DNA from 2 places in the Pseudonocardia sp. GCM10023141 genome. Region 2 is predicted to be linked to the other one. Evidence: riboswitches for the same ligand, from Rfam matches in the RefSeq annotation. Region 2 holds a riboswitch; the other holds the start of a gene.
The links. A riboswitch is a leader RNA that binds a small molecule or an ion and turns the genes downstream of it on or off. The one in region 2 is predicted to bind S-adenosylmethionine.
Positions count from the first base shown of each region.

Region 1: linked by a shared signal. The riboswitch ahead of ACFPFQ_RS13700 (aminotransferase class V-fold PLP-dependent enzyme) and the one ahead of ACFPFQ_RS17330 (MetQ/NlpA family ABC transporter substrate-binding protein) in region 2 are both predicted to bind S-adenosylmethionine.

Region 1 is NZ_JBHSIR010000025.1:64,449-71,546, forward strand. Features, by position in the region: gene ACFPFQ_RS13685 (FAD-dependent oxidoreductase) at 1-1,225, shown strand, start outside; gene ACFPFQ_RS13690 (ATP-binding protein) at 1,494-1,910, shown strand; gene ACFPFQ_RS13695 (esterase/lipase family protein) at 1,977-2,918, shown strand; gene ACFPFQ_RS13700 (aminotransferase class V-fold PLP-dependent enzyme) at 3,052-4,407, opposite strand; SAM riboswitch class IV at 4,443-4,558, opposite strand; gene ACFPFQ_RS13705 (alpha/beta hydrolase family protein) at 4,677-5,978, opposite strand; gene ACFPFQ_RS13710 (long-chain-fatty-acid--CoA ligase) at 5,975-7,098, opposite strand, start outside.
Region 2 is NZ_JBHSIR010000028.1:75,934-83,031, reverse strand. Features, by position in the region: gene ACFPFQ_RS17340 (methionine ABC transporter permease) at 75-734, opposite strand; gene ACFPFQ_RS17335 (methionine ABC transporter ATP-binding protein) at 731-1,762, opposite strand; gene ACFPFQ_RS17330 (MetQ/NlpA family ABC transporter substrate-binding protein) at 1,765-2,664, opposite strand; SAM riboswitch class IV at 2,879-2,992, opposite strand; gene ACFPFQ_RS17325 (isopenicillin N synthase family dioxygenase) at 3,153-4,172, shown strand; gene ACFPFQ_RS17320 (O-acetylhomoserine aminocarboxypropyltransferase/cysteine synthase family protein) at 4,169-5,470, shown strand; gene ACFPFQ_RS17315 (alpha/beta fold hydrolase) at 5,467-6,363, shown strand; gene ACFPFQ_RS17310 (hypothetical protein) at 6,371-7,098, opposite strand, start outside.

The sequences.
Region 1 (7,098 bases), on a different contig from region 2:
GCTGGAGCAGCACGCGCGCCACCTGGGGGTCGCGGTCCGCCGGGGCGCGACGCTGACGGGGTTGACGACCGGATCGGACGGCGTCACGGCAACGGTGTCGGGCCCGGCGGGTGCCGCGCAACTGCAGGCGCGGTTCCTGGTGGCCTGCGACGGCGGGCACAGCACGGTGCGCAAGCTCGTCGGCGCGGCGTTCCCCGGGCGGACCGGGACGATGTCCGCGGTGACGGGCGACATCGCGCTGGGCGAGGTGGCCGACAGCGTGCCGCGGGCCGTCGGGCACATCAGCATGCTGATGCGCACCGCAGGCGGCTACTTCATGATGCTGCACCCCATCGGCGACGCCGACGACCACACCGGTCGCTACCGGATCGTGTTCGGCGGGCCGGAGCAGGCGACGTTGCCGCGCGAGGCACCCGTCACCGCGGGGGAGATCACCCGGGCGCTCGACGCGGTGCACCCCGGAACGACGCTGGCGCAGCTGTACGGCGCCACCCGGTTCAGCGACGCGACCCGGCAGGTCGAGCAGTACCGCCACGGTGCCGTGCTGTTCGCGGGCGATGCCGCCCACATCCACCCGCCGGTGGGTGGTCAGGGGCTCAACCTGGGCGTCCAGGATGCGATGAACCTGGGGTGGAAGCTCGCGGCCCACCTGAGCGGTCGAGCCCCGGCGGGCCTGCTCGACAGCTACCACGACGAGCGGCACCCGGTGGGGGAGCGGGTGATCGCGACGGCGCGCGCCCAGAGCGTGCTCGTGGCGGCGGCGCCCGACGACCTCAACGTGCTGGCGCTGCGCGAGATCGTCGCCGACATGGCCCGGCTGCCCGACACCAACCGCTACCTCAGCGGGCTGATGGCCGGCTTCGACATCCGCTATCCCGAGAGCGGTCAGGACGACCCGCTGCTCGGGACGCGCATGATCGACCTCGCGCTGGACGCAGGGGAGGGACCGACGACGGTCGCCGCCCTGCTCCGCGCGGGTCGCGGGCTGCTGCTCGAGCTGGGTGCGCCCGGTTCCGGGCCCACGCCGGTCGCCGCCGGGCTGGACCGGGTGGTCGCGCGCGTGCTGGCGTCGCCGATCGGCACGGACCTCGGCGCCGGGCCCGGCGTGGACCGGGTGCTGGTGCGGCCCGACGGCTACGTGGCGTGGGTGGGGGCGGGCCCGGCCGCGTCGCCCGCCGCGGCGATCCGGCGCTGGTTCGGTGAGCCGGTTACCGTGCCGGCGTGACTCCTCCCGCTAGCGCGATCGAGGTCCGTACCGCCCGCACGTCCGAGCTCGACGTCCTCACACTGGCGGTCGCGCGGGCTGCCGGTGGGGGCACCGCTGGACCTGACCGGTGAGCTTGCCTGCGAGTGGCGCGAGGGTGACGTTTGGTGGCGCTGCGGGCATGGCCCTACGCCAACCGGCCGCTCAGCGTCCCCCAGACGGCGGCAGGCGGCTGTTGTATTGCGGTGGACGGGGTTTGACACCGCCCCTGACGTGGAACGCAAGAGGTATGGACACCTCCGGGCACGTCGAGTTCGTCCACCGGAGCTGGCCCGCCGACCCCGAGCAGCTGTCGGTGATCCGGCATCAACTCGCCAGCTGGCTCGCGCCGCTGAACCTCAACGAGGACGAGACCTCCGACGTCGTGCTGGCCGTCGACGAGGCGGTGGCCAACGCGGTGCGCCACGCCTACGAACCGGCCGACGACCACACCCCGGTCGAGCTGACGCTCTGGACGGAGGCCGACAGCCTCTGCATCGAGGTCGTGGACCACGGCCGATGGCGCCAGCCGGTTGCGCAACCGCAGGTGGGCGGGCGGGGGATCCCGCTGATGAGCACCGTCTCGGAGTCGGTGCTCATCCACTACGACGAGCGCGGGAGCCGGGTGCTGCTGCGGTACAAGATCCCGGACCGGACCGAGGCGTAACCGCCGGTACGGTCTCGTCGTTGAGGGGCCGTGCGATCACGGACGTTGTGGGGAACGGTTGCCGGGTTGACGGCGTCCGTGGCTGTCGTGCTGGCGGCACTGGCGCCGGCCGCGAACGCCGAACCAGCCCGGCCGCTGCCGGTGCCGTACGGCGCCACGGCGCTGGCCACGGCCGAGCTGGGGCCCGACGTCGATCCACCGGGGTCCAACGACTGGACGTGTCGCCCCAGCGCCGAGCACCCGAACCCGGTGGTGCTGGTGCACGGGCTGCTGGCGTCCCGCAGCGTCAACTGGCAGACGATGTCGCCGCTGCTCGCGAACGCCGGCTACTGCGTGTTCGCCCTGACCTACGGCCGCGTCACCGAGGTGGCGCCACTGAGCCACGTCGGTGGCCTGCGGGCGATGGAGAGCAGTGCCGCGGAGCTGGGCGCGTTCGTCGACCGGGTCCGGGAGGCCACCGGCGCCGACAAGATCGACCTCGTCGGGCACTCCGAGGGCACCGTGATGCCGCAGTACTGGCTGCAGTTCCTCGGCGGCGCCGCTCAGGTCGACAAGTACGTGGCGGTCACCCCGCTCTACCGCGGCACCCTGGCCGACCCGCTGCCCGTGGCGCTGCTCGCCGACGGGCTGGGGATCCGGCCACCGCTCTCCGCGGCCGTCGCGGCGGCCTGCGCGTCGTGCCCGCAGTTCATCTCCGGATCGGACTACCTGGACCGGATGAACGCGCAGCCCGGCGGCGCCGCCGTCCCCGGCGTCACCTACACCACGGTCATGACGCGCTACGACGAGCTGGTGGTGCCCTACACCAGCGGGCGGCTCGACGCCCCGAACGCCACCAACGTCGTGGTGCAGGACGGCTGCGAGATCGACCTGTCCGACCACCTCTCGATCATCACGACGCCGCGCACCGGGCAGATCATCCTCAATGCCCTCGACCCGGCCCACGCCGTCAAGCCGCCCTGCGGCGTCTCGCTCCCCGCACTCGGCGGCTCCCCGGTCTCGAGCTGACGCACACCCTCAGGTGCTGACGCATACCGTCAACGGTGTGCGCCGGCCCCTGATGATGTGCGCCGGCCCCAGACGGTGGGTGCGAGCGAGACAGTGGGTGTGAGCGAGACAGTGGGTGTGAGCGCTGCGCGGCTCAGTGCCCGGCGGGACCGCAGGCGGGCCCGACCGGCAGACCCAGCGCGCCGATGCCCAGCGGGTCGATCGGGCGCGGGTCGGGCGTCGGTGCCCAGCGGCCGTCGATCGGTGCGTAGGTCCAGGACGCGCCGCGGGTGACGAGCGTGGTGAGCGCGTCGATGAGCCGGTCGATGTGCTCGGCGGTGGTACCGACACCGATGCTGACACGGACGGCCTCGCCCGAGTCCGGGTTGAGCGTGGCGAGCAGCGGGTGGGCGCAGAAGCGGCCGTCGCGCACGCCGATGCCGTGCTCGGCCGAGAGGTAGGCGGCCACGTAACCGGCGGGGCGGTCGGCCACCGTGAAGCTCTGCACGGCCACCTGGTCGGTGCTGTCGGCCCAGATCCGCAGCGTCTCGACACCGGGGATGGCGGCCAGCCCCGTGCGCAGCCGCTCCAGCAGCGCCCGCTCGTGCTCGAGCGCCGCCTCGGCGAGCACCGGTGCCAGCGTGCGGCAGGCCTGCGCGAGCGCGGCCGCGCCCAGCACGTTGGGCGTGCCGGCCTCGTGGCGGTGCGGGGCCGGTGCCCACTCGACGCCGTCGCGGGTGACCTCCTGCACCGCGCCGCCGCCTGCGAGGTAGGCGGGCGCGGCGTCGAGCCAGTCGCGGCGGCCGATCAGCGCGCCGGCACCGTAGGGCGCGTACAGCTTGTGGCCAGAGAGGGCGAGGTAGTCGACGCCGGTGGCGGCGAGGTCGATGCAGCGGTGCGGCGCGAGCTGCGCGGCGTCCACCACGACCCGGGCGCCCGCAGCGTGCGCGATCGCCACGATGCGATCGACCGGCAGCACCTCACCGGTGACGTTGGACGCCCCGGTGATCGCGAGCAGCGCGGTGGGGGTGGAGCGCAACGCGGAGTCGAGCTCGGCCAACGTCTGCTCGACGGTGGCCGCGGCGCGGACGACGCGGTGGGCGCGACGGCGCCACGGCAGCAGGTTGGCGTGGTGCTCGATGTCGAGGCAGAGCACCTGGCCGGAGTGCGGCACGCAGCCGGCCAGCAGGTTCAACGCGTCGGTGGTGTTGCGGGTGAACACCACGACGTCGTCGGAGCGGGCACCCACGAACGCGCCGACGGCCGCGCGCGCCGACTCCAGCACGGCGGTGCTCACCTGCGAGGCGTAGCCGGCGCCGCGGTGCACGCTCGAGTAGTACGGCAGCAGCGTGGTGATGTGGGCGGCCACGTCCTCCAGCGCCGGCGCGCTCGCGGCGAGGTCGAGGTTGGCGTAGGTGATCGTCTCGCCGGTGACCAGTGGCACCCGCAGGTCGGCCCCGACGACGCGGGGCAGTTCGGTGCAGGTACGGGCGAGGGTGGGCGTCGACATAGCAGTCTCCTGGCCAGGGGACCCCGCTCGTGTGGAGTCCGCGCTTGCCCCTGCGCACTGCGCGCAACGGCCTGGTCGTCACCCGGAGCACCCCACCGCGGAGGAGGGTTGCCGACCAGCAAGCCGGGGCTATGCGCTGGCACTCATGACCTGAAGAGAAGGTAACACGGGAGGGTGGGGCGGCCGCAAGATCGGCGTGGAGGTGACGGCGGCCACAGCCCTGCCGGCCTGCCTGTCGAGTCGGCCTGCCGGCCTGCCTGTCTGCCGGGTCAGCCGAAGCGCTCCTGCAGCCAGCCGGTCAGCAGCGCCAGCACCTCGGGCGCGATGGTCGTCGCGATGGCCGCGTACTCCGTGACCGCCCCGGTCGTCGCCGGCTGCATCAGGTGGTTGACGCCTGCGACGGTGCGCACGGTGGCGTCGGGGTTGCCGGCCAGCAGTGCTCGCATCGCCGGTTCGCTCTGCGCGGGTGGTACCTGCACGTCGAGCTCCCCGAAGACGGCCAGCACCGGAACGGTCAGTGCGGCCAACGCGGGTGCGGGGTCGTACGCGACGAACGCGCGGAACGCGGGGGAGACCGGGATCATCTCCTCGATCCGGTCTGCGGCCGGCCGGTCCTCGGGTGGCATGCCGGTGAACTGCTCGGTGATGCGCTCGCGTGCCAGCGCGCGGGCGCCGTCCAGGTCCTGGGCCACCAGCAGCCGGCACAGCTCCTGGATGAACTCCACCTGCTGCTCCACGGCGTCGGCGGCGAGCCCGGCCTGCTCGGCGACGAGGCGGTTCTGGAGCACGAGCACCTCGGCGCCCGGAGCGGCCGGACCGGCGAGCGCCACCACGAACGCCACGGCGCCACCGGCTCGCCCTGCGGCGAGCGGGGCCAGGTAGCCGCCCTCGCTGTGCCCGCAGAGCCCGATCCGCGCCGGGTCGATGTCGGGGCGTGCGGCCAGGTGGGAGATCCCGGCCAGCGGGTCGAGTGCCAGCTCGTCGTAGCTGCACTGCGCCTTGGTGCCGCCGGACCCGCCGACGCCACGGTCGTCGACCCGCAGCACCGCGAACCCGGCTCGCGTCAGCGCGTCGGCGAGCACGAGGAACGGCTTGTGCCCGGCGATCGACTCGTCGCGGTCGTGCGCGCCGCTCCCGGTGATCAGGACGACGGCCGGGTGCGGGCCACCGGTCGGCGGGACGGTCAGCGTGCCAGCCAGCGTCACCGGCCCGCTCGCGAACGTCACCTGCTCGCTCCAGTACGGGAACGGCGGCTGCGGCTCCTGCGGTCGACCCGCCGCCGCCACCGTGCCGCGGACCAGCGTGAACGGGAAGCCCCGACCGCCCTGGTTGTACTCCCCGGCGATGGCGTCGTCGATCAGCGTGCCCGTGAACCGGGCCCCACCCGGGATCGACGGCACGGCGAAGCGCACCCTCGTGCCCTCCACGACGACGTCGGCCAGCGGCAGTCCCTGCAGCCCCTGCGCGGGCACCGCTGCGGTGCCGCCGGCCGCGGTGAAGGTGATGCCGACGGCCAGCTCCGCCCCCGGCGTCCGGATGGTGCCGTGCCAGTCACCGGTGAGGTCGGTCATCGGGGGGCGGGCTCCCCGACGATCCGGGCGACGACGTCGTGCGCGCCGTGGTCGGACCGCAGCTGCGTCTTGAGCACCTTGCCGCTCGGGTTGCGCGGCAGCGCCTCGACGATGGCGACCTCACGCGGGCGCTTGTAGGCCGCGAGGTGCTCGCGACAGAACGCGTCGATCTCCGCGGCCGTGGGCGGGTCGGCCGGGTCCCGCGGTGCGATCACCGCGAGCGGGGACTCGCCCCACTTCGGGTCGGGCACCCCGATGAGGGCGACCTCGGCCACCTTCGGGTGCGCGGCGAGCACGTTCTCCACCTCGGCGCAGTAGATGTTCTCCCCGCCGGAGATGATCATGTCCTTCTTGCGGTCGACGACGAAGAAGTAGCCGTCCTCGTCCTCGCGGACCAGGTCGCCGGAGTGGAACCAGCCACCCCGGAACGCCTCCGCGGTCTCGGCGGGCTTGTTCCAGTACCCGTCCATCACGAGCGGGCCGCGGTAGACGATCTCGCCGACGTCACCCTGCGCCACGTCGTTCATGTCGTCGTCGACGACCCGGACCTCGACGTTGAGCATCGGCGTGCCGATGGAGCCGATCTTGCGGATCGAGTCCTCGCCGCGCAGCACGCACGTGACGGGGCTGCACTCGGTCTGCCCGAACGCGGTGATGATGTCGCCCTGCGGGAACGTGTCGATCATCGTGCGCAGCAGCGTGGTGGACGCGGGCGCCGCACCCCACGAGAGCTGCTTCAGCGCGGAGAGGTCGCGGTCCTTGATGCCGGGCACGGCGCAGATGGCTGCCCATTGCGCGGGCACGAAGAAGCAGCCCGAGACGCGCTCGCGCTCGAGCAGGTCGACCATCGCGGCCGGATCGAAACCTCCCGACGGCGTCATCACCGTGGCACCCGCGACGACCATGTTGAGGTAGAAGCCCGCGACACCGGCGATGTGGAACATCGGTGCACCGGAGAGCCCCACGCGCTCGTTGCCGCTGTCGCCGAGGTGGATGATGTTGCTGTAGGAGTGCAGCAGCAGGTTGCGGTGGGTGAGCACGGCACCCTTGGGGCGCCCGGTGGTGCCCGAGGTGTACATGATGAACGCGGGGTCCGTGTCCGGCACCGCGGGAGCAGGCA
Region 2 (7,098 bases):
CCGCTCCCAGGGTCCGATCCGACGATCCGGTCCTGGGGGAGTACCCGCTTTCAGTGGCCCAGTACCCGCTGCCGTCAGCGGCGCAGTACCCTGCGCGCCAGCCCGTTGCCGAGCAGCTGGGCCAGCTGCACGATCGCGATGATGATGACCACCGTGACGAGCGTGACCGGCCAGTTGAACTGCTGGTAGCCGTAGCTGATGGCGAAGTTGCCCAGGCCGCCGCCACCGACGTAGCCGGCCATCGCCGACATGTCCACGACGCCGACGAAGATGAACGTGTAGCCCAGGATCAGCGGGCCCAGCGCCTCGGGCACCAGCACGCTCCAGATGATCCGGAACCGGCCGGCCCCCATCGCGCGCGCCGCCTCGATCACTCCCGGATCCACGGAGACGAGGTTCTGCTCCACGATCCGGCCGATGACGAACGTCGCCATCGCCGACATCGGGAACAGCACCGACTGCGTGCCGATCGTCGTGCCCATCACCAGCAGCGTCAGCGGGCCGACCGCGGTGATGAAGATGATGAACGGGATCGGCCGGATGATGTTGACGACGATGTTGAGCAGCTGGAAGGCGGGTGCGTTCTGGAACAGCCCGCCGCGGCGGCTGGTGTAGAGCGCCACCCCGAGTGCCAGGCCCAGCGCGCCGGCGATGAGCATCGTCCAGAAGACCATGTAGACCGTCTGCTGGAACGACAGCCACAGGATCGGGGTGAGCTTGTCCCACTCGGTCATGGTGTCGCCAGCTCCTCGACCCTGGTCGTGGCGGCGAGCTCGGCGATCAGCGCGTCGATCGCCGCGTCCGTGCCGGTCAGCTCGAACGTGATGCTGCCGAACGGCTTCTCCGCCAGCTCGCGGATCCCGCCGTAGACGATGGTGCTGCGCACGTCGTGCGCGGCGAGCACGCCCGAGAGCGCGGCCCGCGCCCCCGGATCGGCCCGCACCCCGACGGTGACCAGTCGTCCGCCGAAGTGCTCGCGCAGCCGCGTCAGCGCCTCGGCCGACGGCCGGTCCTGCAGCACGCTGTGCACGAAGCGACGGGTCGCCGGCTCGCGCGGGTCGGCGAACACGTCGTAGACCGGGCCCTGCTCGATCACGCGGCCCTGCTCCATCACGACGACCGTGTCGCAGACGGAGCTGACCACCTCCATCTCGTGGGTGATCACCACGATCGTCGTGCCCAGCTCGCGGTTGATCCGCTTGAGCAGGGCGAGCACGTCGGCGGTGGTCTCGGGGTCCAGCGCGCTCGTGGCCTCGTCGGCGAGCAGGATCCTCGGCGACGTCGCGAGCGCGCGGGCGATGCCGACACGTTGTTTCTGCCCGCCGGAGAGCTGGTTGGGGAACTGCCGGGCCTTGTCGCTGATCCCGACGAACTCCAGCAGCTCGGCCACCCGTGCGCGGCGGGCGTCGCGGTTCCAGCCGGCGATCCGCAGCGGGTAGCCGACGTTGCCGGCGACGGAGCGCGAGGACAGCAGGTTGAACTGCTGGAAGATCATCCCGACCTCGCCGCGCAGCTCGCGGAGGCCGCGCTCGGCGAGCTGACCGGTGACCCGGCCGTGCACCGTCACCGTGCCCGCGGTCGGCAGCTCGAGTGCGTTGATCATCCGGACGAGCGTGCTCTTGCCCGCGCCGGAGTACCCGATGACGCCGGTGATCGAGCCGTCGTCGATGTCGAGGTCCACGTCATCGACGGCCCGCACGACGGCGCCGCGGGACCCCGCGAACTGCTTGCCCGCCGCGCGGAAGCTGATCACCGGTGCCACGGTCAGGAACCCGACGTCGTGATCGCGGCCTCGATCTGCGCGGTGCTCGCCTGCAGGTCGGCCGCATCGTTGTTCTTGAACACGCCGCCGTCACCGAGGTCCTTGCGCACTGCTGCCTGCACCTCGGGGTCCTGGTAGAGCGCGGCGAGCGTGACGTAGGTGGGGTTGTCCTTGTCCGCGGCGCGCGCGACGAAGGCGTTGATGTAGGGCTTCGACGACGCGCTGTTCGGGTCGTCCTTGAAGATGACCTTGTCGGCGCCCAGCTTGGCGGCGGTCGCGTAGTTGTTGTTGACGATCGCGGCGTCCACGCCGGCCAGGTTGGTGGCGGTCTGGGCCGCGTCCACCGGCACGACGGTGACCTTCGACGCGGCGGTGTCGATGTCGTTGGGCGTGGAGACCGAGGTGCCGCCACCCTTGATGGTGATCAGCTTGGCCGCCTCGAGCACCAGCAGCGAGCGCGCCTGGTTGGTCGGGTCGTTCGGGATCGCGACCTGGCCGCCCTGGGGGATCTGGTCCACCGCCGTGTGCTTCGTGGAGTACAGCGGCAGCGGGTACACGGCGGTGGCGCCGATCGGCACCAGCGTGTCCTTGTTCTTGACGTTGTAGTTGGCGAGGTACTGCAGGTGCTGGAACTCGTTGAGCTGCAGCTGGTTCTGCGACAGCGCCGGGTTGGGCTGGTTGTAGTCGGTGAAGTTGACGAACTCCACGGTGATGCCCTTGGCCTGGGCCTTCTGCTGGTAGACCGTCCAGTAGTCCTCGCTGGCGTCGGTCACGCCGATCTTGACGACCGTCGGTGCGGCGCCGCCGGGTGCGGCGGCGGGCGTCGAGCCCGGTGCCGCGCAGGCCGCGGCGAGCGCCAGCGCCGGCAGGAGCAGGAGCAGGGACTTGGGGATGCGTCGCACGGCGGAGCGTCCTTTCGACACACCGGGGTCACCGGTGCGGGGGTGGGTGAACGGGTGCCGCAGGGTGCGCGGCGAGGGCCCGCAGCGGCGGGCCGGAGCGCTGGGTCAGCGACAGCGCGTGGTGGTGCAGCCGCGCATCTGGTCGATGTGGCGGCGGTACGCGGCAGACAGCGACGGCACGCGCTGGGCGGTCATGGTGCGAACTCCTGCGGATCTCGGGCGCTTGCGAGGTCTGGTGAGACGCTCGCCCGGTCGTCACCCGGAGCACCCCACCGCACGCGGGGGTTGCCAACCAGCAAGCCGGGGCTGAGCGCTGGTGTTCGTGACCGTTGTGTCCGACGTTAGGTCGGGCCGTCGCCGGGGGTCAAGCCGTGCGGATGTGATCTTCGGCGGCGATTCGCGCGCACCGGCAGGGCGGCCGTGGTCCACCCGGTGTTCACATGGTTGTATCGCAGCATGTCGGTCTCCGGTCGGACGCACGGCGCGCCATGACAAGCCCCCGCTCGCTCCCGGTCGTCGACATCTCGCGGTTCCGCGACGCCGGGGTCGACCGCGCCGCGTTCCTCGACGACCTGCGCCGTGCCGCCCACGACGTCGGCTTCTTCTACGTCACCGGCCACGGTGTGCCCGTTGCGGTCACCGAGGGGATCGCGGAGCTGGCCCGCCAGTTCTTCGCCTTGCCGCTCGAGCAGCGCCTCGAGATCGAGAACGTGCACTCGCCGCAGTTCCGCGGCTACACCCGCGTCGGCACCGAGCACACCGCGGGCGCGGTCGATCAGCGCGAGCAGATCGACATCGGTCCGGAGCGCGCCGCGATCGAGGTCGGCCCGGGTGATCCGGACTACCTGCGGCTCATCGGCCCGAACCAGTGGCCCTCGGCGCTGCCGCTGCTGCGCGACGTCGTGCTGCGCTGGCAGGCCGAGGCGCTACGGGTGAGCCGCGAGATCCTGCGCGCGCTCGCGGCGTCGCTGGGGCAGCCCGAGGGCTACTTCGACGCCTGGTTCGACGACGAGGCCGCCGTCCACGTCAAGATCGTGCACTACCCACCGCGCCAGGGACCCGCTCCCGAGCAGGGCGTGGGCAGCCACAAGGACTACGGCTACCTGGCGCTGCTGCAGCAGGACGACGTGGGTGGGCTGCAGGTGCAGGCGGTCGACGGGTCGTGGATCGACGCCACCCCGGTGCCGGGCAGCTTCGTGGTCAACATCGGCGAGATGCTGGAGATCGCGACGCAGGGCTACCTCCGTGCCACGCAGCACCGGGTGGTCAGCCCGCCCGCCGGGATCGACCGCTACTCGATCCCGTTCTTCTTCGGCCCACGCCTCGACGCCGTGGTCGAACCGCTGGTGCTCCCGGCCGAGCTCGCGGCGGCGGCCACCGGTGTGGCCGAGGATCCCGACAACCCGCTGCTCGCCCACTTCGGCGCCAACGCCGTGGTCGGCTGGCTGCGCTCGCATCCGCGTGTCGCGCAGCGCTGGTGGTCGGACGTGCTGGAGCGAGAGGCGTGACGACCGCACCGCCGCGTGCCTTCGAGACGCTGGCGCTGCACGCCGGTGCCGTGCCGGACCCGGCCACGGGGTCGCGCGCCGTGCCGATCTACCAGACCAGCTCGTACGTCTTCGACGACGCCGACCATGCTGCCGACGCCTTCGCGCTGCGGGACCTCACGACCCACGCCTACACGCGGCTGTCCAACCCGACCACCGCCGTCGTCGAGGAGCGGCTCGCGGCACTGGAGGGCGGCACCGCGGCCGTCGCGCTGGCCAGCGGGCAGGCCGCTGTCACGCTGGCGCTGCTGAACCTGGCCAGGACGGGCGACCACATCGTCGCCTCCGCCGCGCTCTACGGCGGCACGTACAACCTGCTGGCGCACACGTTCGCCGACTTCGGGATCGCCGTCTCGTTCGTGGCCGACCCCGACGACGTCGACGCGTGGGCCGCCGCGATCCGGCCGCAGACCCGCGCGCTGTTCGCCGAGACGCTCGGCAACCCGCGCGGCAACGTCCTCGACATCGGTGCCGTCGCCGCGGTCGCGCACGGCGCGGGCGTGCCGCTGGTCGTCGACAACACCGTGCCGACGCCGTGGCTGCTGCGCCCGCTCGAGCACGGCGCCGACGTCGTCGTGCACTCCACCACGAAGTTCCTCGCGGGCCACGGCACGGCGATCGGGGGCGTTGTGGTGGACAGCGGGCGGTTCGACTTCACCGCCGATCCGCAGCGCTGGCCCGGCTTCACGCACCCCGACCCCAGCTACGCGGGGCTCGTGTTCGCCGACACCTTCGGATCCGACGGGCTCGCGTTCGCGATGCGGCTGCGCACGAAGCTGCTGCGCGACCTGGGACCGGCGCCGTCGCCGTTCAACAGCTTCCTGCTCCTGCAGGGCATCGAGACGTTGCCGGTGCGGATGGATCGCCACGTCGCCAACACGCTGGCCGTCGCCCGCTGGCTCGAGGCGCGACCGGAGGTCACGGCGGTGCACTACCCGGGGCTGGCGTCGAGCCCGTGGCACGCCGCCGCGCAGCGCTACCTCCCACGCGGTTGCGGCGCCGTGCTCGCCTTCGAACTGGACGGGGGAGCGGGCGCCGGGCAACGGTTCGTCGGTGCGCTGCGCCTGTTCAGCCACCTCGCCAACATCGGTGACGTCCGCAGCCTGGTGATCCACCCGGCCTCGACGACACACGCGCAGCTCGACGCCGAGCAGCAGCTGGCCACCGGGGTCACCCCCGGTCTGGTGCGGCTGTCGGTCGGCATCGAGGGCGTCGGCGACCTCATCGACGATCTCGACCGTGGACTGGTGGCGGCATGACCCTGCACAGCACTTTCCCCGATGCCGGCAGCGGCGTCGACGGCTCCGCCACGTTCGCGGGTGTCCGCGGCGTCGTCCGCTACCGGCGGTGGCGTCCCGTCGGGAAGCCGGTGGCCGTCCTGCTCGTGCTGCACGGGCTCGGCGAGCACTCCGGGCAGTACGCCACCCTGGCGGCGGCTGCCACGTCGGCCGGCGTCGAGGTGTGGGCGCCGGACCAGGCCGGTCACGGCAACAGCGACGGCGAGCGGGTGCTGATCACCGACGTGTCGGACCTGGTGGCCGATGCCGAGACGCTGCTGCGGGTGGTGCGTGCCAGCCTCCCTCGCGTGCCGGTGGTCGTGCTCGGGCACTCGCTCGGCGCCACCGTCGCCACGCTGCTCGTCGGCGAGGTCCGCAGGTCGAGCGACGGGCGCGACGGCACGGCCGATGACCCCGCGTCCGACGTCACCGGGCTGGTCCTCGCCGGCTCGTCGTTGGGCGGCGCGAGCGGGCTGGAGACGCTGTTGGCGTCCGGGATCGACCCGTGGGAGCTGCGGAAGGACCCCGGCGAGCTGGTGCGCGACCCGGAGCAGGCCGAGCGGGTGCGCAACGACCCGCTCGTCTGGGCGGGCGGGCTGCGCCCCGAGACGCTGCGGGCGCTGGCGGCAGCGGCGCCGCGCACGAGCCGGCTCGTCACGGTGGGTGCGCTGGATCACCTGCCGGTGCTGCTGCTGCACGGCGAGGACGACGACATTGCGGGGGTGGCGGGCGCCCGGGCGGTGGCGGCGGCGCTGCCGCGTGGCCGGATCGTCACCTACCCGCTGGACCGGCACAACGTGCTGCAGGACCTCGACCGCGACGTCGTGCACGCCGAGCTGCTCCGCTTCGTCACGGCGCTCGCGGCCCGCGCCTGAGCGACGCCTACTTCGCGCCCCGGTTCTGCTGGCTCGCGTAGTAGGCCACCTTGCGGGCACGCATGACCTCGCCCAACGGGCGGTGCTCGGTCAGGGCGTTCCACGGGTCGAACCGGGCGTTCTCGATCTCCTCGTCGAGCGCGGCGTCGCGTTCCTGCTGGGGGATCGTGAGGCGGGCGACGGTGTGGAACGGCGACGTCCAGACGGCGGCGGCGTCCTCGATGGGCGTGCTCTGCTCGTCGACGAAGAACTGCACCTGGAACAGGTGCACCAGCGGCGCGTCGGCCAGGCGGGTGAAGACGTCGGCGGGCCAGTCGTCGCTCGCCGTGGGAGAGGGCCGGTCCGACGCCTTCTGCAGGCGCACCCGCACGGCGTAGGGGCCGCAGGCCAGCGGTGCGGCGCTGTAGAAGTCCTGGGTGGCGAAACCGGTGAACGGCGTCTTGAGCGCCCCCGCCACCTTGAGCAGCTGCGGCACGAGGCCCGGGCTGCGCAGCACCTTCCCGAGCAGGGCACCGGGGGTGGCACCGGCGGCGGTGACGACTTTGGCGAACGTCTCGCTGGTGGGGGAGCTGAAGTGCGCGTGGTTGATCAGCGCGAAGTCCTGGGACACGGCGGGCCCACCCCCGAGCACGGCAGTACCGTCCACGTCGAGCACCTTGATCGAGAACCCGCGGACGTCGGGCACCTTGTCGGGATCGCTGTTGAAGCCGCCGTTGGACAGCCGCAGCAGGGCGT